DNA from 4 places in the Dehalobacter sp. CP genome. Region 3 is predicted to be linked to each of the others. Evidence: riboswitches for the same ligand, from Rfam matches in the RefSeq annotation. Region 3 holds a riboswitch; each other region holds the start of a gene.
The links. Region 3 has a riboswitch for cobalamin ahead of AAH944_RS12575 (ABC transporter substrate-binding protein). Riboswitches for the same ligand answer to the same signal wherever they lie in the genome.
Positions count from the first base shown of each region.

Region 1 (5,420 bases), 1.1 Mb from region 3:
GTATACGTTCGTGATAATGTTTTCTGCTTTGGCTTTACGGGTGTTTACCGGCGGTTCTCATTGTTCCAGCTACCGGCGCTGTCTGTTTTTTTCCATGGTTTTCTTTACCGGGTTGTCATTAGCTGCCAGATGGATCGCATCTCAAATTAACGTATATCCGTTGATCGAAGTGATCCTTATCCCTGCAAACCTCGGAATTCTTTTTCAGGCGTTTATGCAGACAGCTATCGGCAAGAATTTTGTATTAGCAAGTGACAAGCTGATGCAAAAGATTGGGATCTAATTAAACTATCAAGAGTTTCCATTATCGATGATTATGCAAAAAAGACATGCACGGATTATGCCGTACATGTCTTTTTTATCTTTCTTTGCAGATTTTAGAAGTCTCCGGTGGTAACTGCAGCTTGTTCAAATGTAGCCATTTCATCAGCGACTTTAAGGGCTGCCTCCACCATCGGGAACATTAGGGCGGCACCTGTGCCTTCTCCAAGTCTCATATGGAAGTCAAGTCTGGGTTTAAGCCCAAGCTGATGAAGCGCTAGATGCTGTCCAAGCTCTTCTGAACTATGAGAAGCAATCATATAGGAAGTGGACAGGGGTGCTAGTTTTGCTGCGGTTATTGCTGCAGCAGATGAAATGATGCCGTCGAGGATAATCGGTACATGTTGATAGGAAGCTTCGAGGATTGCTCCAACGAGCGCAGCAATTTCGAGTCCGCCGATTTTAGCCAGGGTGTCAATTGGCGCGGCAGGGTCACACTGATTAATTTCGATTGCGCATTTAATCACGTTTTGCTTATTAATCAGGGCATCATCTTTTAAGCCTGTTCCGCGGCCGGTAACATCCTCAACAGAGTGACCGGTAAACACAGAGATCAAGGCGGCGCTCGGTGTTGTATTGCCAATACCGACTTCACCTGTTGCTAACAGATTAACACCAGAGTCAATCGCATTGGCGGCAATTCTTGCACCTGTCAGTATTGCAAGCATGGCCTCTTGACGACTCATTGCCGGTCCTTTCGCCATATTGTCTGTTCCATTTTTAACCCGGTAGGCCATAAGCTCAGGAGCATCCAACGGGGTGGCAATGCCGATGTCCGTACTGATAACATCTGCTCCGGCATTCCGGGCGAGGACATTGATACCTGCACCGCCATTCAGGTAACTATAGAACATTTGTTTCGTGATTTCCTGAGGTGCAGCACTGACGCCTTCGACGACAACACCATGATCTCCGGCCATAAGCAGGACTGCTTTTTTATTGATTTTTGGATGCGTGGTGCCAAATATGCCTGCGAGCTGTTGTGCAATATCCTCTAAGACACCTAAGCTTCCGAGGGGCTTGATTTTCGCGTCTACACGGCTTTTCATGCCTGCCAAGGCTTCCTGATTGAGCGCTTTGATTCCACCCATCAGTTCTTGCAAGGCAATTTCAAGTTCCTGCTCAGTCGCATTTTTCAGATTTTCCAAACCATGAAATTTTGTAAGGCTGCTCATTTAAAAACCTCCAATTAAATATTAAAAAATAAATAAAACCCCACCACAAATATGCTTGTGGTCGGGATTTTGCCGTCATCACCGCCGCTTTCCATTACCCAGGAAAGACTTTTACCTCTTAGGCAGGCCTCCTGACTCAGACTCGAACGTCCTGAACGCACCTTCCCAGCATACGCCAGTGGATCAGCGAGGACTCGTCTACACAGTGGTGGGTCCGTATCGGATTATTACCGATTTTCCTATTCTCCCCTTAGTGGGGCACCTAAGATTATATAAATATATTCAACTTCTATTAAGATAACGAAAATCATAAATAAAGTCAAGTCAAATTAATTTTTAAATAATCACTCAATCTGGCAATTGCTGTTAAATAATGGTTATTTGCAATGATCTATGGTATAATATGATTTGCTAAATCATCCAAAGAGATATTGGAGAAGAAATGTTTAAATATGACTTAACACCAAAAGTTTTCCGTATCTGTGACATGATTATCGGTGGCCAACCTGGAGATAATCCGCCTCTGCTTATATCCTCAATGTTTCATAACGGAGACCGTATTTTGGAAAGCCGCCGTGACAGGAAATTTGATCGTGAAAAAGCCCGCTCATACATTCTCAGGCAGGAAGAGCTGTCCGATCAGACAGGGATACCTGCCATAGTAGCTTTGACAGCGGTTTCCGCAGATGAGATGAAGGAATATATTGATTTTTACCTTACAATCAGCAACCACCCTTTTGCTATTGACATTTGGGGAGAAAAAGCGCGTCTTGATGCGGCAGAATATGCTGCCGGTCTTGGTATTCAGGACAAAATTTTATATAACAGCATTACACCCTGGGATAAAGACATGATCGGCCAGGCAGCGGCATTAAAAGAGCTGGGAATTAAACACGTGGTCCTGCAGGTCTTCGATGAAACGAACCAGACTCCTTCCGGCAGGGTACATACATGCCGTGAAATGCTGACAGCCATTGGAGCGAAAGATTTTGCCTCGGTCTTGATCGATACGACAGTCATGAATCTTCCGTCTATTTCTTTTTCAGCCTTGGCAGGTAAACAAATCAAAGCGGAAACCGGCTGGCCGGTTGGATCAGCTCCTGCTAATGGGACGTATATGTGGAAAGAAAGCCGGGAAATGTGGGGTGGGGAAGGCTTTTCCGCCATGAATGCTGCAGTACATGCAGTATCGGCCGTCCTGTGGAGCGATTTCTTATTCTATGGTCCGATCAAAGCGGCGCCAAGCGTACTGCCTGCTGTAGCGGCAGCTTCAATGATAGTTTCAACTTTGGCTTATGACGAAAGCCAGGAGCTGCCGGCTAATCCAAAGCATCCGCTGTATAGATTTTATGGTGATTTTGCTCAGAAACTGATAGAATTTGATAAGACCAAATAAAATACAATATTGTACATTTTGTAAGTGAATGTATTAAACAAACAGCTCCTTTCTGAAGTGGATCCTGTGTTAAGGATACTGCCTGGAAGGAGCTGTTTATATATTTGTATATTAGAAATTATTTAAAATATTCCACAAGGAGTAATTTTTGACTATATCTTACCATATATTGGTACTGATGTTGTAATCGGACAAAAGTGAGGACAATAATTTGATTGCAAAATGCGGAATCTTAATAGGGATAGCTTGTGGTACTGTTTTAGGAACCATTTTAGGAGCAGTGATCATAACATGCTTTGGCACATTTGAAACGTTTTTGTCTAAAACACTTTATCAGGTAAAACGGTTAAATGCCAGACAAATATGGGGGATATTCATCGCACTGATCGCAATATTTATTGGCTTTTATTTCTGTGAGGAGTTATTTCTAAGTAATCCTGTAGGGATAAATACAAATCATTTAGGTGTCTTTGCCCAAATTCTTCAAGCACCCGTATTTCAAGGGATAAGAATCGTCTTATATATTTTATTATGGTTATTAATGATTAAACTGCCGTTTCTAAGTTTTAAAACGATTGGCATTAAAACACCTTACGGAGAGCTTAGCATGGAGGCTATATTGTCTGAGTCTGCCGTTATTAAAAATGCCATGCTGAATGAAGTCAGTGTTGCCTTGATGGGGATATTAAGAATCTTAAATAACGCATCGATAATGGAAATGATTGAAGATATCAAAAACATTGGAAAAGAAATTACGGATCCATATTTTATTAAAAGTATAACAAAGGTAATCAATATCCAATTTAAACTATATACTATTAGAAAGACACACTGCGATTATCTGATTGTATCTGAAGAGATTGCCTCATATCATAAAGTACCGATTGTGAATAGAGCCACATTAAAGGAGCTGGCTCAGGAATCGATTATTAATAAGGACTTTAGGATCAGCGACGACGCATCAATCATGGCTGTTCCCTTATTCTTTAGAAGTGAGATATGCGCCATCATCTACGTTCAAAGCGAAAAGTATCTGTTTCAGCAGGTCGATGCTATGATCATCGATAGTATCTGGAACAACATCTGTCATAACAACGAAGCCTATACGGAATTGGTAATTAATCGTGAACGAGATATTTAAGAGGGGGAGGGGATTGATGAATATGCGAAAATCTTATAAGGTAAAGGAAATGATCGGAACAGCTGAAAAAGAAGACTACGGGTTCCTCAAGATTCTGCCTCAATTGCGCGAAAACAAGGTAACCGTGAAGCCTAATCTACAGTTTAAGAAACAGTTAAAAGAAGAATTCAAGCAAATTCTAGGTTTATAATTAAACTAATAGGCTCTTTTTACCCCAGTTAATTCAGCAGAGAACGTATCAAGCGCCACTAAGTCGCTAGGGCTTAGCTCTTTGATAGAAGTTTTCCCCAAGCCACGAATGGCTTGTTCCATTTCGACGGCCATAGAGCGTAAGACATTGGATACCCTTTCAGCGCTTAAGTTTATGTTCAGCTTTTTGTTATATTTCGATGCATAGCTAACAAGGACCGTAGGAGGTTCCCAGGGGATTACTTTTTTATGCTGCTTGTTGGCTAAGGCATATAAGGGGACGGTACCCAGATAAATAGCATCAGCACCAAGCGCAAGTGCTTTTAAACAGCTTCCAGGATTAAAATAGCCGCCAGATACAATCAGACTTATCTGTTCTCGAATTCCGCGGTTTTGTAAGTAACGGACCGCGCGGACTAACACATGGAGACTGGGAATTCCAAAGTCATCCTGCATCGTGGGGTTGGAAACAAGAGATCCGCCTTGCGTTCCGTCGACTGCAATGACATCAAACCCTGCATCTACAGCTAAACCTAAATCTTCTTCAATTTTGTCCGTGGCCATCAATTTCAGAGCAATGGGTATTCCATTCGCTTTATTACGCAGGTTATTGACCAATATGGGCCAATCTGCGGCACTTTGTACACCTGGAGGAGCAGGTAGACCCGATATCCCTTGATTGCGGGATAAACCCATGAGTTTACGTGCTTTGCCTTTAATTTCATCCGGAGCTACATAGAAGACGCCTTTCTGCCCTCCTTGCGAAATATGTACTTCCAGCATGTCCGCAGAAGCAATCTCTTGATCCGTGCGTAAGCCCCATGGCCAATTGGCAATTTGCAAAATATATTTATCCGCTTCGTCGCGTTCTTCTTTCAGATAGGGGCCTTCACCGGAGTTTGTAGCTGTCCCTGCTAGCTTTGCTCCCCTGGCTAAAGCTATTTTTGCGGGCTCACTTAGAGCGATTCCATAAGCCATTCCAGAAATAAGAAGAGGTATATTGACTGTAAGAGGCTTGGCTGCCTTAGGGCCCAGTGTCACTTTCATATCAACTGCGGTCTCGCCTGATTTAGAGAGCATCGTCATTTGAGGTGGAACAAACATAAGATTATCGAACCCGTCAAACCTTTTTGAACTGCCAATTGGCCTGTTAATCGTTGTCCCTTGTGTTGCCCTTAAGTTGTTTTCAACAATGTTT
Region 1 covers NZ_CP157399.1:1,422,082-1,427,501, reverse strand. The annotation lists gene AAH944_RS07280 (accessory gene regulator B family protein) at 1-283, shown strand, start outside; gene cobT (nicotinate-nucleotide--dimethylbenzimidazole phosphoribosyltransferase) at 378-1,496, opposite strand; cobalamin riboswitch at 1,600-1,777, opposite strand; gene AAH944_RS07270 (tetrahydromethanopterin S-methyltransferase subunit H family protein) at 1,939-2,892, shown strand; gene AAH944_RS07265 (hypothetical protein) at 3,104-4,033, shown strand; gene AAH944_RS07260 (hypothetical protein) at 4,050-4,223, shown strand; gene AAH944_RS07255 (FMN-binding glutamate synthase family protein) at 4,229-5,420, opposite strand, start outside.
Region 1: another riboswitch for cobalamin. It lies ahead of cobT (nicotinate-nucleotide--dimethylbenzimidazole phosphoribosyltransferase); the one in region 3 lies ahead of AAH944_RS12575 (ABC transporter substrate-binding protein).

Region 2 (5,420 bases), 970 kb from region 3:
CCGGCAGCAATATACTCACGGATTTCGGAGATCCCCTGTTCACATAAAGGCTCATCCGTAATTCCGATATACTTGCGTCTCAGATTTCCTTCCGTCTTGCCATGCCGGATCAGGTACAGGAACTTAGTCATGCTCTTCACCTTTAATCAGAACCGGAACGGAGCAGAAGACACGATAGACCTTAGCCGCTTTCTGGGCGGCCGCGCAAAGGACCCTCCCGGTCGTTTCCTGCATTTCCCGGTCATCTTTTAAAACCGGCACCACGGCTGAGCTTAATTCATCACAAATCAGAATCATGCCAGGGTGCTGCTCGATTCCGTCAGCGATAAATTTCCGAGCATCAAGGCTGGCTTCCTGCAAACGTCTGATCAGCAGATGCAGATGGTCAAGCACCGGACGCTGAAAAGCCTCTTCGAAGCTGCAAGTCCCTCCGTCCGTAATGTTTGCCGAAGCGATATCCCATTTGCTCCTGACAAATTCTAATTTTCCCTGACTAGCGCCTCCGATCACCAAAATCATAGTATAACGCCTCCTGCTATTGCCGAAATCAGAAGTATTCCTGTTTCGCTTACTACAATGTAAAAGCCTGCCAGATCGCCGGTTATACCCCCAAAATGTTTTTGAACCATGAGGTTAAATAAGTAAAAGGACAGCATAATAAACAGAACTGCAATGATCCCGATAATCACACTTACATACAGCATCATCGCAATCGATAATAAAGCCATAAAGCAACTAATGATTCTTACCGCTTTCTTCGAAGCATAACCTGCAAAAATTGCAGCAAGTCCTGTATCTCTGGCACACGGAAAGGAGACAACCGCTAAAGCAGCCATCGAACGTGACAGGATAAAAGAAACAAGAACGAGTAAGAAAAAGTCCGGTTTCAGATAGGTCTCATACCACGCCGCAAACTGCAGCAGAAGGACAGCAGACGTATAGATAAGCGCGAAGGCTCCAACATTAGGATCCTTAAGGATTCGAAGCTTTTCCTCTTGGTCCTTATGGGAATTCAAGGCATCTGTCGTGTCACAATAACCGTCGAGGTGAACTCCGCCAGTGATCATGACGTTAACAAACACAGCTGCAGCAGCAAAAAAGACGGGACTGAATCCGAAATATTCCAACAATAGAAACAAGAAATAGAGAGCAAAGGCAATGACAGCCCCGACCACAGGAAAGAAGATAAAAGAATAACGCATATTCTTCTCGTTCCAGTCGATTTGAGGCATCGGAATTTTAGAAAACATCGAAAAAGCTGCAACAAACGATTCATACAAGATTTTCATAACCGGAAAGCTCCTTCATTCCTTTATGGATAACCGGGATCGCGCAGACGGATTCAATCACGACATCTGCAGCCACGGCAATTGCCGAATTTATTTCAGCCAGTACACGGATATAGCCGGCCGTAAAATCATCATAGGCTTTGAAATCCTCAAATATCGTACTGGTTACGATGACGGTATTCGGTACGGTCGCCGCTAGCAGCCGGATATCATTGCGAATGCATTCAATAGCATCCTGCGGGCTGCGCTCCTGCAAATACATTTCGTTGGCAATCAGGTTGCCCATGCACTCGAGTAAAGCGATATCGCAGCCGCTTAAAATAGGGATTTTCTCGGAAAGTCCGTAAGGAAACTCAAAAGTGTTGAACCCTTTGCCGTCCCGCATCCGACGGTGCTTGACAACCCGGTTGCGGCACTCTTCATCTGAGGCAGCCATTGTTGCAATATAGGCCATTTTTCCTTTATTCAAACTGACAGCTAAGTTTTCTGCTATTTCAGACTTTCCGCTGGCAACGCCTCCGCTGACCAAAGCCAACATTTACTCACCGCCTCTTTCCTTTCACAAAAATATCCCTTTATATCAGCTGTCGTTTTATATCAGCTATCGTTCCATTCAGCAAATGATTCAAATTCTTCCTGTTTACGCACGTCTTACGAACCCATCCTGGCAGCCTGAAAGTCGCTGCATTTCCGGATAAACGAACGCGCAAACTCAGAGTTTCCCCAGAGATGAAGGTGAGGGTAACCGGCGACGAGGTTCTCATCGGCATGGATACAGTCCCACGTTCTGCTCCCGGACGAATTGACTGCCGTAAAACCGCCGCCATTGGCCGTCGAATCAGAGTAATGAAATTCATGCGCATTAATCTTGCCGCCTTTGTCGCACAGCAAGTTGTCCTTTTGCGCCGTCAGTGTAATATAACCGAAACGGTTCAGTTTATCCGTCAGTACAGCATCCCCTTCTAAATATCCTGCCATTGGATAAGGTTTGCCGTCCTTGTCAGCAATACGTTCCAATAAATACATGAACCCGCCGCACTCAGCTATACAGGGAGTATTATTGGAGAGAACATGCCTGATGCTTGCCAGCATCGATGTATTCCCGGCCAGCTGTCCGGTATATAATTCCGGATAACCACCGCCGAGAATCAGTCCGTCACATTCCGGTACAGCTTGATCATCAAGCGGACTAAAATACTGCAGTTCCGCTCCCAATGTTTCCAAAAGGTCGAGGCTGTCCTGGTAATAAAAACAAAAGGCTTTATCTCTGGCTACGGCGACTTTAACAGCAGAGATTCTCTCGATCCCGGCCTCATGATAGTCTATTTCCGCGGCCCTGCCTGCAATACGCAGCAGCTGTTTCAGATCGATGGATTCTCTGGCCTGTATGGCCAGTAATTTCATTTTTTGCTGCAGGTCTTCCACTTCCGATGCTGTAATTAATCCAAGATGCCTGCTTTCCAACGCGCATTCTTTGAGCTTCGGAAAGTAACCGACCACCTGGATATCCGTCTCTTTTTCGATCATTTCCTTATACTGCGGGTATAGGGAAGGTGTAAGATTATTCAGAATAACGCCCTTGATCCCGTTGTCCGGTCTAAAATGGCAGAATCCTTGGATCAAGGCTGCAATTGAGATTGCTGAACCGGCACAATTGACAATAAGGATAACAGGCGTTTGCGTTACTGCAGCCAAATGGTAAGAACTTGCCACGGTACTGCCAATGCCTAGCCCGTCATAATAACCCATTACTCCTTCTAAAACAGCGATTTGTGACTGTTCGGAATTCTTGACCAGCAAATACCGGCATACCTCTTCCGATAGCATAAACAAATCCAGATTCCGTGATTTTGTCCCAATGACTTCGGTATGAAACATCGGATCAATATAGTCCGGCCCACATTTAAACGCAGCAGGATTAACTCCTTGCTCCAGAAGAGCTTGTAATACCGCACAGGTGATGGTGGTCTTGCCGCTGCTGCTGCCTGCAGCCGCAAACATAATACGTGGAATAACGGCTTTCATGACTTGTTCTCCATTTCTATCGAAGCTGAGATGGTCCGTGGACATCACCGCTCCTTGCCGTCCTTGGCATCGCGGCATTCGTCCATCCATGGACATCAAAAAACCTCTCTAACCGGCGGTTGGAAGAGGTTTTACTTACACAATCTGCAAACAGTCCAAAACACTTCTGCATGATTCGTATGCTACACCTTTCATCCTCCGTGAAAACAGTGCAAAATGGCTCAGGCAGGTCTTCCGACTCGGTTTCAAAGCAAATTCAGCCTTCCCATTGTAAACAGTGGCAACTTTGAATTTGCTCCACCTTACGGCGGCGGGACCGTACAGGTATTTCACCTGTTTCCCTATTATTGCAAAATAATGCAACCTAAGCGATACCATTATACCAGAAGACGCACAACGTGTCCACCCGCAATCTGCAGAACAGTATATAGTCTTCTCCTTGCCTTCTCCCTACATGATATTTGATATTTTCACAGACCCGGCCTTGCTCTTCCGCCTTCCTTTTGATACGCTAGGAAAAAAGAACAGCAATTCGCGGAGGTACCTCTTCATGTCTTATTCTCTTCCAGCCGATATCATTTCAGCCGGAAACCTAACCAAACGATTCGGAGATTTCACTGCCGTTGACAATATCTCTTTTACTGTCCGGCAGGGAGAGTGTTTTGGACTTCTTGGTCCAAACGGCGCCGGCAAAACGTCCCTAGCCAGAATGGTCTTTGGCTTGTCCCCGAGAACAGAGGGCCATCTGACGGTTTTCAGCCAGGATGTTTCGAAGCATTCCCGGGAAATTAAAGCACGTCTCGGTGTTGTTGCCCAGGAAGACAACCTTGACCCGGAACTGACGGTTCTGGAAAACCTGCTGGTCTATGCCTCCTATTATCGTCTGCCGCGTAGTATAGCCAGGGAACGGGCTTTTGAAATCCTGGACTTTATGGATCTTCGAAGTAAAGCCAATGCAGTCGTCGACGAGCTGTCCGGCGGCATGAAACGACGCCTGACAATTGGACGAGCGTTGATCAACCGTCCGGAGCTATTGATTCTCGATGAGCCAACCACCGGGCTTGATCCGTACGCCCGTCATATGGTCTGGCAGCGTCTGCGGCAGTTAAAAGAAAGTGGTACGACCATGCTGCTGACAACACACTATCTTGAAGAAGCCAGTCATCTCTGCGACCGACTGATCATCATCAATCAGGGAAAAATTCTCGAGCAAGGTGTACCGGAAGATCTTATTGATAAGCATGTCGGGCAATATGCGCTGGAACTCGGGGTAAGTCCAGATATGCAAAATAAGCTCCTGCACTGGAGCTCTGAGTGGCGGAAATCTTTTCAACAAATTGGAGATGATCTGGTCCTCTATTCTGATAACGGACCAGCCATGGCTGACAACCTGAATCAAAGAATTGTCGGTGAACACCTTCCTGTCAGCTATCAACGGCTGAGGCCCACTAACCTTGAAGACGTTTTTCTGAAGTTAACCGGCGAAACGCTGCATGGTAAGCGCAGTCAGTTTGAGGAGTAGGATTAGCGTACTGATGATATGGAGGAAGAATATGATTAGAATAAAAATGCCTGATCTTAACCCCGTACTGACCTTCAAGGTATTTCTGCGGAATCTGAAGGTTTTCGGCAAAACCTGGAAAGCCAATTTGATGTTTAATTTTCTGGAGCCGCTGCTTTATCTCTGGGCCATGGGCTTTGGTCTGGGCGTTTATATTACGCAGATCAACGGGCTTTCCTACCTTGATTTTCTGGCTCCGGGGCTGATCGCATCTTCAGCGATGTTTGCTGTGACTTATGAAATGACCTACAACAGCTATACCCGGATGTCCAAGGAGAAAATATTTCACAGCATGGTTGTTACGCCGGTAAGCATGGACGACATCGTCCTCGGCGAAATCCTGTACGGCACGTTCAAAGGCGTTCTTTACGGTGCGGTTTTCTCTATTGTCGTCGCTTTGTTCGGCATCGTCCGCTCCCCGTATGCCCTGCTCATCTTTGTCCCCCTGATCCTCATGTCCGTCATCTTTTCCAATCTCTCTTTAATTTGGACGAGTCTCGCTCCCAATTATGACTCTTTCGGCTATTTCTTTACGCTGCTGATTT
Region 2 covers NZ_CP157399.1:1,559,362-1,564,781, forward strand. The annotation lists gene AAH944_RS07780 (histidine phosphatase family protein) at 1-131, opposite strand, end outside; gene AAH944_RS07785 (hypothetical protein) at 124-519, opposite strand; gene cobS (adenosylcobinamide-GDP ribazoletransferase) at 516-1,289, opposite strand; gene AAH944_RS07795 (bifunctional adenosylcobinamide kinase/adenosylcobinamide-phosphate guanylyltransferase) at 1,273-1,827, opposite strand; gene AAH944_RS07800 (cobyrinate a,c-diamide synthase) at 1,941-3,314, opposite strand; cobalamin riboswitch at 3,521-3,697, opposite strand; gene AAH944_RS07805 (ABC transporter ATP-binding protein) at 3,865-4,836, shown strand; gene AAH944_RS07810 (ABC transporter permease) at 4,868-5,420, shown strand, end outside.
Region 2: another riboswitch for cobalamin. It lies ahead of AAH944_RS07800 (cobyrinate a,c-diamide synthase); the one in region 3 lies ahead of AAH944_RS12575 (ABC transporter substrate-binding protein).

Region 3 (5,420 bases):
GCAAAAGGAGCTTCTTCGGAAACGGCAATGCCGAGCTCTTTGGCTTTTTTCCAGTCCGAATCTCCAATGTTCAGGACGCCGCAGCTCACCTGATAACCGGCCTGAACCAATTGTTCCATCAGATAGACACCGCTTCCGCCACCGCAGAGTAAATGGATACGTATATCCCTGGCAGCCTCACTCCGGTCCTTTTTTTTACTTAACGGAATAATATTAAAGCGTCCGGTGATTTCATTCGTAGTAATCGCAACTTCGATATGGTAGCTATCCCGGATCTTCTGGGCTGTCAACACTTCAACAGGACTGCCATAAGCCACAATTCTGCCTTTATCGAGAAGAATGATTTTATGGCTGAACTGGGCAGCAAGGTTAAGGTCGTGCAAAACAGTAATCACGGTCAGGCCTTTGGTTTTATTCAAACGATCCAGAAGCTCCAGTAATTCGTATTGGTGCTGGATATCTAAATGAGAGGTGGGTTCATCGAGCAGCAGCACTTTGGGTTCCTGAGTTAAGGCTCTCGCCACAATGACTCTTTGCCGCTCGCCTCCGCTTAGTTCGTTCACAGAACGGTCCCTCAGATGCCAAACGTTTGTCAGTTCCATCGCCCATTGAGCAATCTCCATATCCTTTTCAGAATCGCCCTCAAATCTCTTTTGATGGGGCATTCTGCCCATCAGTACCGTCTCCATGACAGAAAAAGCAAAATCCCCTCCGGTATCCTGGGGGACCACTGCGATCGTTTTGGCAAGATCTTTTTTCCTAATCTTAAAAATATCCTGATCATCGAGCAGGACAACTCCTTTTTGGGGAGTAATTTCTGCGGTAATATTTTTCAGCAGGGTAGATTTGCCGGACCCGTTGGGGCCGATGATGGACACAAAGCTGCCCTTGCTGATTTCCAGACTTAAGTCTTCCAGAATATTTTTACTGCCATAGGTGAATGTAAGGTTGCTGGCAATGATTGAAGAATCCACTTATATTACTCTCTCTTTCTTTTTCTTCAGCAGATAGATGAAGAAGGGTCCGCCAAAAAGCGCAGTGATGACACCAACAGGGATTTCCTGTGAACCCAGGCATGTCCTGGCAATCGTATCGGTAATCACCAAAAAGGTCCCACCCACCAGAAAGGAGAGTGGAAGCAGGACCCGGTGATCCGGACCAACCATAATCCTGACAATATGCGGAACGATCAGTCCGACAAAACCAATGGAGCCGCAGGATGCCACGGCTCCCGCTGTTGTCAGGGAGGTGGCCATCAGCAGAATGATTTGCAGTTTCCCAAGATTGATGCCAAGATGCTGGGCGGTACTGTCGCCGAATACCATCGCATTCATTTCCTTCGCTAAAGCGAATAAGACAATTACGCCAATAAGGATAAACGGCGCAGCAAGTTGGATATGCTCCCAGCTCTTGTTGGCAAAACTGCCCATGAGCCATAGATAAATTTTATCGATATCATCCGTATTCAAAACCATCAGGAAAGACATGACTGCTGACAGGAACGCACTGAGTGCGACCCCTGCCAGCAGCAGTGTCGTGACAACGACTTTTTTCCCGACTTTGGCTAGGGAGTAGACAATCCAGGTTGTCAGAAAAGCACCGATAAAACTGAAAACAGGAATTTCGATCATGCCCAGGAAACCGCCTGCGCCGGTGATGATGGCGACCGTCGCACCCAAACCTGCTCCGGAGGATACACCCATTACGTAAGGATCGGCCATCGGGTTTTTAAAAAAACCTTGCAGGGTGCCTCCGATGACGCCCAGAGCTCCGCCAACCAAAGCTGCCAGAATGACCCTCGGAACACGCAGAGACCAGATAATCGTTTGATGGACATGGGAATAGTCTTCAGCATGAAACCAGTGATTCAATAAAGGTACTTTGCTCATGATAATTCCGGCGCTCTCTTTAAACGAAATATCTGCTGAGCCGACCGTTGTGCAAAAAATGCCCACAGCAATCAAGAACAAGGTGAAGCAGATCAGCAGGTACTTCCAACTTTTCCGGTTGTTTAAAACATCCATGATTGATAGCACCGTTAACTTCCAAAAACTTCAGGATGAATAATCTTTGCGATTTGCTCCAGACCGTCGATGACTCTTGGGCCTGAGCGGCTGATCAGGTTGTCGTCGACAGCATATACCTTGTTGTCTTTCACCGCACTTAAGACTTCATAGCCGGTCCTGTTTTGGATATCTGCAGGGGTATGGGCATGAGTATTGATGATGTAATAATCCGGATCGGCTTGGAGCAGACTTTCCATGCTGTAATTATAAAATTTTTCAGTATTGCCGGCAGCAATATTGACGCCTCCGGCAACTTCGATAAGGTTATTGACAAAACTGGTTGAACCGGCCGACATTAGAGGATCGTCCCAAATTTCCACAAACACGGTCGGCTTGGCGACGTCTTTGAGTTTGGAGGTTATATTTGTCATTCTGGTTCTCATATCTGCAGCGACTTTCTTGGCTTCTGCTTCCTTACCGGTCAGAGAACCGGCCAATTCGATATTGCTGATAACCTGGTCGATCGTATCGGCATCGAGTACAACAACCGTCACCTTCAGCTCTTCAAGCTTCTTGATGACATCTTCCTGCACGCCGGCTGCAATAAAGACCATATCGGGCTCGGCGGCGACAATCGTTTCCAGATTCGGGTTCTTAAACCCGCCCATTTTTTCTTTAGTCAACGCTTGTTCGGGATAATCACAGTAATCGGTTACACCGATAATTTCCTGATCAAGGCCAATGGCAAAAAGTATTTCAGTAATAGCAGGGGCTAAAGAAATAATTTTCTGGGGGTAGGCGTCAAGGGTGATCTGTCTGCCCATCGTGTCTGTAAACGTTTTTCCCTTCAAGGCTTGCTCATTTTGCGCTGAGCAGCCTGTGGCCAGTCCAAGGGCCAGGGTAAGCACCAGGAGCAGAATCAGCAGTAGTGCAGTTGGTTTCTTCTTCATAATCATTTCTCCTTTGTTTCGATTCTTTTTAATAAACAAAATAAAAGTCTCTTATATTCTAAGAGACTTTCCCATTCTAAGTCGTTTAATCATTGAAGGAAGTGTTCTTACCATTACATCATCTTCCCAATCCTAGGCAGGTCTCCTGGCTTACGGGTCATTCTCCTCCCGGCCTTCCCAGATCATATCCAGTGGCATTCGGAATTCGTCTCCGCATACAGTGGTGGGTCCGCGCCGGTTTCCCGGTCTTCCCTATTCTCCTCATCTTGAGGCACCTGGGATTAATCATTCATTTCTCATTTCCCTACGCTAACAATATTGCATAGAAGAAACTTTTTGTCAATCTGAATTTTTTTTAGGAATCCTTCCGGCTTTTCGGACGCTTTCCCGCAGGAGATATTCAATGTGAGCGTTGACGCTCCGGAATTCGTCGGACGCCCATTCTTCAATAATGCTGAATAGCTTTGGATCGATACGCAGCGGAAAGTTCTTCTTGTCTGCCATTATCCTGCTCCTGCCGACGCTTTTTAATACAGGGTGCCGGTATTGAGTACTGGCTGAGCTGAACGGTCGGAGACAATTGCCACAAGTAGATTGTTGATCATTGCCATCTTGCGTTCGTCGTCAAGTTCAATTGTCCCGCTGTTTTCCAACTGCTGAATGGCCATCTGGGCCATTCCGACAGCACCTTCCACAATTTTCTGACGGGCGGCCAGGATTGCGTTGGCCTGTTGCCTCTGAAGCATGGCGCTCGCAATCTCGGTGGCATAGGCCAGGTGGGTCAGGCGGGCTTCAATTACTTCCACGCCGGCAAGTGTAAGGCGTTCCTGAAGTTCCTTCGCAATCTCTTCGGCTACTTCCTCGGTGTTGCCCCTTAAGGAAACGTCACCTTCTTCATAATTGTCATAAGGATATTTGGTTGCAACATGGCGCAATGCTGTCTCACTTTGGATTTCTACAAACTGTTCATAATTGTCAACATCAAATACAGCTTTAGCCGAGTCAACCACTTTGATGACGACAACCGCAGCAATTTCAATCGGATTACCGTCGACATCATTGACTTTCAAACGCTCACTGTTGAAGTTGCGGACTTTTAGGGAAATCTTCTTTGCGGCAACGAACGGAACCGTCATCCAGATGCCAGGTTCGCGAATGCTGCCGATATAGCTGCCGAAGAAGGTCAGTACTTTGGCTTGATTTGGCTGGACAATCTGGATGCCGGTTGAGACAATCAGTGCCAGAAGAAGCAGAATCACTGCCAGGACGATATTCGTGAATCCTGTTTCTTGGACTGAGGCGACAATATTAAATGTTGCAGCAGCCAAAAGGGCTAAAAAAATGAGAATGCCTAAGAACCCGTTAATTTTCCATACTTTTTTTTCGATCATAGTTTATCATCCTTTCTTGGAGAAAAATCCAGTCGATCGAACTGGACCAACCAACTGGATCAAACATTTAATTGATATGATAATGATATCACTTTAATATAATTAATGCAACTGGTTCCGCGGGTGACTTTGGCAATATGTTTTGAATCTTTCGATCTGGTAAATACTACATAGAGAGTCTTGAGCAGGAGGTACAGAAATGGAAGGTTTAGGGTTTGGGTCACTACTGGCGATGATTCAGCTGGCTTTTGTATTGGTTGTCGGAATTTATTTCTGGACGATGTTAAGGCAGCAGTACTCGACGAGATCTGCTGTGGAGAAGGAGTCCGTGAAACAAAAAGAAAAGCTGCAAAGAATGCGTAAAATATCTTTGACGATCCCGCTGTCGGAAAAGACCAGACCGGAAGTCTTTGCGGAGATCATTGGACAAAAAGAAGGCGTGAAAGCACTTCGGGCTGCTTTGTGCGGGCCGAATCCCCAGCATGTCCTGCTGTACGGGCCTCCGGGCGTTGGTAAAACAGCCGCAGCTAGGCTTGTCCTTCAAGAAGCTATGAAAAATTCGCTCTCACCGTTTAAAAGTGAGGCAAAATTTATTGAAGTTGACGGTACGACGGCTAGATTCGATGAGAGAGGGATCGCTGACCCGCTGATTGGTTCTGTCCATGATCCGATTTATCAGGGAGCTGGCGCCATGGGGATGGCGGGAATACCGCAGCCTAAGATGGGTGCAGTCACCAAAGCCCACGGTGGGATTCTTTTTATTGATGAAATTGGTGAACTTCACACTATCCAAATTAATAAACTGCTTAAAGTAATGGAGGACCGCAAGGTTATTTTGGAAAGCTCGTACTACAGCTCTGAGGACAGCAATGTCCCTGAGCACATCCACGATATTTTCCAAAACGGCTTGCCGGCAGATTTTAGAATGATCGGTGCGACGACCAGAAGACCGGAGGAAATACCGGCGGCAGTACGCTCACGCTGTATGGAAATTTTCTTCAGGGCGCTTCAGCCGGAAGAAATTGCAGTCATCGCCAAAAATGCTGCCGAAAAAATTGATATTGAGATCACAG
Region 3 covers NZ_CP157399.1:2,525,804-2,531,223, reverse strand. The annotation lists gene AAH944_RS12585 (heme ABC transporter ATP-binding protein) at 1-974, opposite strand, end outside; gene AAH944_RS12580 (FecCD family ABC transporter permease) at 975-2,024, opposite strand; gene AAH944_RS12575 (ABC transporter substrate-binding protein) at 2,039-2,956, opposite strand; cobalamin riboswitch at 3,074-3,250, opposite strand; gene AAH944_RS12570 (hypothetical protein) at 3,296-3,460, opposite strand; gene AAH944_RS12565 (SPFH domain-containing protein) at 3,484-4,347, opposite strand; gene lonB (ATP-dependent protease LonB) at 4,547-5,420, shown strand, end outside.

Region 4 (5,420 bases), 370 kb from region 3:
ATCTTGGACATCAGACCGGCGAAGGCTGGTTCCTAACCGCGGAAATGCTGGAACTGATAGAAAGCGGAGCAACAAACGTCGCCTGTCTGCAGCCGTTTGCCTGCCTGCCAAATCATATCACGGGTAAAGGGATGGTCCGTGAACTTAAACGGCACTACCCGCTGGCGAATATTGTGCCAATCGATTACGATCCGGGTGCCAGCCAAGTGAATCAGATTAACAGAATTAAACTGATGCTTTCAGTCGCTTTCAAAAATATGGAGAAGGCGGAAGCAGTCAATAATGCCAATACAAACAATAGAAATAAAATAAATAACAATGCCGGGCAAATGCAATCTGCACCCGGCGAGGGAGCGGCAGCTTCGCATAACGCTGAAGAAGGTAAAGAGCCGTATTCCGAACAGAAGATTATTTAATAAAAAAACCCCTTCAGTATTGTACGCTGAAGAAGTTTTGAATATTTATTGAAGTAGATTAGGAATACTAAATGAGTCCGTTATTCTATTTCATCTGCTGTTTGGCATAGGCGATCATTTTTTTGACCATCTGGCCGCCGATCGGGCCTCCTTCCAGACCATTCTGTCTGGCAGTGACATCGCCTTTATAGTGATCGTTATTTTCCCTTACAAAATCAAGATGGCCGATTTCAGCCGCAGCCTCCATTTTTAGATTCTGCAGCAGCTTTTTTTTGCTTTCACTTGTTTTGCTCATTTTTTTTCACCTCCATCAATATTATTGACACTTTTGAAAAAAATCTTCATTGTAAATAATCCAATATCAGAGAGATTTAACCTTCAAGTTTTTTAAATGCAAATGTTTGGACGCAAACATAGTGACTGGAGTTGGAGAAAACATGCTGCAGATCAAAGTTCTGGCAGTAGGGAAAATCAAAGAAAATTATTTAAAAGAAGGGCTGAAGGAATACGCCAAGCGTCTTGGTGCGTACATTCGGCTTGAGATGATTGAAGTTGAGGACGAACCATGCTCCGAAAGGGCATCAGCTGCCGACGAAGCAAGAGTAAAACAGAAAGAAGCTGAAAAGGTTCTTAAATTAATTTCACCTCAGGATTATGTAGTTTTGCTGGATCTTCTGGGAAAGGAACTTTCTTCACCCGAACTTGCCGTTTTGTTTGATGAAAAAGGGCTTTCAGGCCAGAGCCGGATCACTTTTGTGATTGGCGGATCTCTCGGTACGGCAGATGAAATCCGAAAACGGGCCGATTACCGGTGGTCGTTCTCGAAGCTTACCTTTCCGCACCAGATGATCAGGCTTATCCTACTGGAGCAGATTTACCGGGCGTGCAAGATCAGCAAAGGGGAACCCTACCACAAATAGAATTGATGGAGGTAAAGATACTTCAATTAATATGTTCAAGGCTAAAGTAAAAATAATATTGATTCCTTGTCGAAAGAGCGATATAATGAATCAGGATTAAAACTGAATAGGCAGAACAGGTGTTGAATGAAGCTGATAAGCGTATCATTCAATGAATAAGGAAAGTCGGGTAGAAGCCCGCGCGGTCACGCCGCTGTGAAAGTGGAGTTCTTCAGGTATACCACTGGGAAACTGGGAAGGTCTGAAGATCGATGATGCTTAAGCCAGAAGACCTACCTGTTTTAGTGTCTCACCATATACTCTACGAGTGATAGAGAGGGGGATGTATGTGCAAGACTACCGAGGAAAACTTCCTAGCATATGAGCCTCTCGACGTAAGATGTTGAGAGGTTTTTTGTTTCATATCTTATATAGGAGAGTTTGACGATGATAAATAAAAAGATTTGGATAATGGGTCTCGTACTTATGTTTATGTTCTTGCCCCAGCAGACATATGCCATGCATATCATGGAGGGCTTCCTTCCTGCGGGTTGGTGTATTACTTGGGGTGCTTTGGCAATACCTTTTGTTCTGGCTGGTTTTTTTTCTATCAGAAGAACTGTTGGAGAGCATCCCAAAACATTAATGCTTTTGGCGATGGCAGGCGCCTTTGCTTTTGTTTTGTCTTCCCTGAAGATTCCTTCCGTTACAGGAAGCAGTTCGCACCCTACAGGGGTTGGCTTTGGCGCTATCTTGTTCGGACCGACCGCAATGGCCGTAATTGGCTTGATCATACTGCTGTTTCAGGCTGTCTTACTGGCCCATGGCGGATTGACAACATTGGGGGCAAATACTTTTTCGATGGGCATTGTGGGGCCGCTGGTAGCTTTTGCTACATATAAAATTGTGAAGAAAGCAAATGGACCGCAGTGGCTTGCTGTGTTTCTCGCTGCCGCACTTGGGGATTTATTGACTTACGTCACGACATCGGTGCAGCTTGCACTGGCGTTTCCAGCTGAAACAGGCGGCGTTATGGCATCACTTACCAAGTTTCTAGGTATTTTTGCCTTAACGCAAGTACCATTGGCGATCAGTGAAGGTATTTTGACTGTGCTGATATTTAAGGCGATTTCATCCTATGCAGGGGATGAGCTTAAAGACTTAAAAATACTTTCAAAGGAGGTCTGAAAGTGTCTGTAGAAACGATGAAACCGAAGAATAAAAATCGGGTTATCATCACAAATATTATTTTAATTACGATTGTCATAGCGCTTGCCGTTATACCCCTGATTGTGCAAAAGAATGCGGAATTTGCTGGGGCTGACAGCCAAGCTGAACAAGCTATAACAGAACTTAACGGGAATTACCAGGCCTGGTTCTCACCGATTTGGGAGCCGCCCAGCGGAGAAATTGAAAGCTTGTTGTTTGCGCTTCAGGCAGCTGTCGGAGCAGGTGTTTTGGGCTACGGGTTAGGTTATCTGCGGGGTCGTAAGAAAAAGGAAGAACCGGTAAACAATGATTTACATCGATAAATACGCTTATTTATCCAGGCTTAAACAAACGAATCCATTGAAAAAGCTGGTCTTAGCCGTTTTGGTTTTGGGGATCTGTCTCTGGGCTGATTCCGTTGCGGTGTCAATCTTGACGCTCCTGATCATGGGTTGGTATACCGTTTGCAAAGGCGGTACACCTGTTGGAATTTTTATTAGACTGATGCTTGTCCCGCTTTCCTTTTTAGTGATCGGCGTTTTAACCATTGCGGTCAATGTTTCAGGGGACAAAGATGTTTTTGTATTCTCTATATATGCATTTGGCATGTATATTGGGGTGTCGCAGTCCGGTATTCTAAGTGCGGCGAATCTGTTTTTTAAAGCGCTTGGCGCGGTTTCCTGTCTGTATTACGTATCGCTGAGTACGCCGATGGTAGACCTGCTGGCGGTTCTTCGGAAGCTTAAAGTTCCAAGACTAATGGTTGAATTGATGGGACTAATCTACCGGTTTATCTTTGTATTTTTGGAAATGGCAGAAACCATGTTTACGGCGCAGAATTCCCGCTTGGGCTATGCGGGGCTTTCCTCCGGATACCGTTCATTGGCGGGTCTGGCTTCTTCGCTTTTTATCCGGTCTTATCAGAGGGCGGATGAACTGTATATTGCGCTTGAGGCCAGGGGATATGACGGTGAGCTCAGTGTGATCCATGAGCAGGCGGAGACTCATTGGACGGAATATATTCCGATTGTGCTGATTAACCTATTCCTGATTGCAGTTGCGCTGTTTTCCAAACAATGGACAGGAGGCTTGCTATAATGGCCAAAAATGGCTTGATTGAAAATGTGGAGGCTAAAAATATCTTGGAAGTCAGAAATCTCCACTACATCTACAGTGATGGAACCCAGGCCTTAAAGGCCCTGTCACTCGGGATTAAACAGGGGAAAACGACAGCAGTCCTCGGAAGCAACGGTGCTGGAAAATCAACGTTGCTGCTTTCCTTTAACGGCATCAATAAGCCTTCAGGCGGCGAAGTCCTATTCAAGGGCCTGCCGCTGGATTATTCAGTAAAAGGTCTCAAACAGCTTCGAAAATCTGTTGGCATTGTTTTTCAGGATCCGGATAAACAGTTGTTTTCAGCCAGTGTCTATCAGGATATCTCCTTTGGAGCGATGAATCTCAAGCTGCCTGAGGAGGAAGTCCGCAGAAGGGTGGATCTAGCCATGAAGAGAACCGGGATATCCCACCTGAAAGAGAAGCCCACACACAGCCTCAGTTTTGGCCAGAAAAAACGTGCAGCCATTGCCGGCGTTCTGGTGATGGAGCCGGAAGTGCTTATTCTGGATGAACCGACTGCAGGGCTTGACCCACTTGGAGTCAGCGAGTTAATGAAGCTGCTCAGAAAACTGCAAATTGAGCTGAATTTGTCCGTTGTGATCTCAACGCATGACATCGATATTGTCCCGCTTTACTGCGATTATACGTATGTCATTGATGACGGCAGGCTTGTAATGGAAGGTACGCCACAGGAAGTGTTTTCGCATCCGGAGGAAATCAGAAGGATCAATCTCAGACTTCCAAGAATTGGGCATCTTATGGAAATCTTGCACGATAAAGATGGCTTTGAATTTGCCCAGCCTGCCAATACCATATCCGAGGCCAGAAAAGCTTTAATTAACTGGAAAGATACAAACTGATTGAAGGAATATAAAAATGATAAATCATGACATCCACCATCTAAACGATGAACAAAACAGTCCACAAAACAGTCAATCCGGTGAACTCTTTGTCATCAAACAGAATAAAAGACTGAGATGCGGCTTTACTACGGGATCCTGTGCGGCTGCTGCTGCCAAGGCTGGGGCGGTAATGCTGCTCTCGGGAGACCTGTGCACAGAAATAGCCATTGCGACACCGAAAGGGATACCGGTTGCGATGCAGGTGCTGGAAGTTCGGAGAGACTTGAACCAGGTGACGTGTGCCGTAAAAAAGGACAGCGGCGATGACCCGGATGTGACTAACGGCATCCTTATTTTTGCGACGGTCACCAGAGCGAACCATAATAATATTCAGGTCGATGGCGGCCAGGGCGTCGGCAGAATCACTAAGCCCGGGCTTGCCTGTTCTATAGGAGAACCGGCCATCAATCCTGTTCCCAGAAGTATGATTATGTCGGAAGTGGCGAAAGTCTGTGCCGAGTACGGTTATGAGGGAGGCCTGGAAATTACGATATCAGTTCCGGAAGGGGAGGCCATTGCCAGAAGAACCTTTAACCCACGGCTGGGCATTGTTGGCGGAATCTCTATTCTGGGAACAATAGGAATTGTGGAGCCGATGAGCGAAAAGGCCCTGATCGATACGATTCGACTGGAGATGAATCAGCAGAAAGAAAAGGGCTGCAGAGATCTTCTGGTCTGCCCGGGAAATTACGGTGAAACTTTTGTCCGCAGTACGCTGGGGCTGGAGAGTTCTCTGATTCACTGCAGCAATTATATCGGTGAAATGCTGGATTTTACCGTGGAATTAGGCTTTGACGGCCTGCTGCTGATTGGACATGCCGGAAAATTGGTCAAGCTGGCAGCGGGCATTATGAATACCCACTCCCGCTATGCGGACT
Region 4 covers NZ_CP157399.1:2,895,758-2,901,177, reverse strand. The annotation lists gene AAH944_RS14365 (acyl-CoA dehydratase activase-related protein) at 1-416, shown strand, start outside; gene AAH944_RS14360 (alpha/beta-type small acid-soluble spore protein) at 502-711, opposite strand; gene rlmH (23S rRNA (pseudouridine(1915)-N(3))-methyltransferase RlmH) at 857-1,336, shown strand; cobalamin riboswitch at 1,437-1,631, shown strand; gene AAH944_RS14350 (energy-coupling factor ABC transporter permease) at 1,763-2,503, shown strand; gene AAH944_RS14345 (energy-coupling factor ABC transporter substrate-binding protein) at 2,521-2,847, shown strand; gene cbiQ (cobalt ECF transporter T component CbiQ) at 2,831-3,622, shown strand; gene AAH944_RS14335 (ATP-binding cassette domain-containing protein) at 3,622-4,500, shown strand; gene cbiD (cobalt-precorrin-5B (C(1))-methyltransferase CbiD) at 4,517-5,420, shown strand, end outside.
Region 4: another riboswitch for cobalamin. It lies ahead of AAH944_RS14350 (energy-coupling factor ABC transporter permease); the one in region 3 lies ahead of AAH944_RS12575 (ABC transporter substrate-binding protein).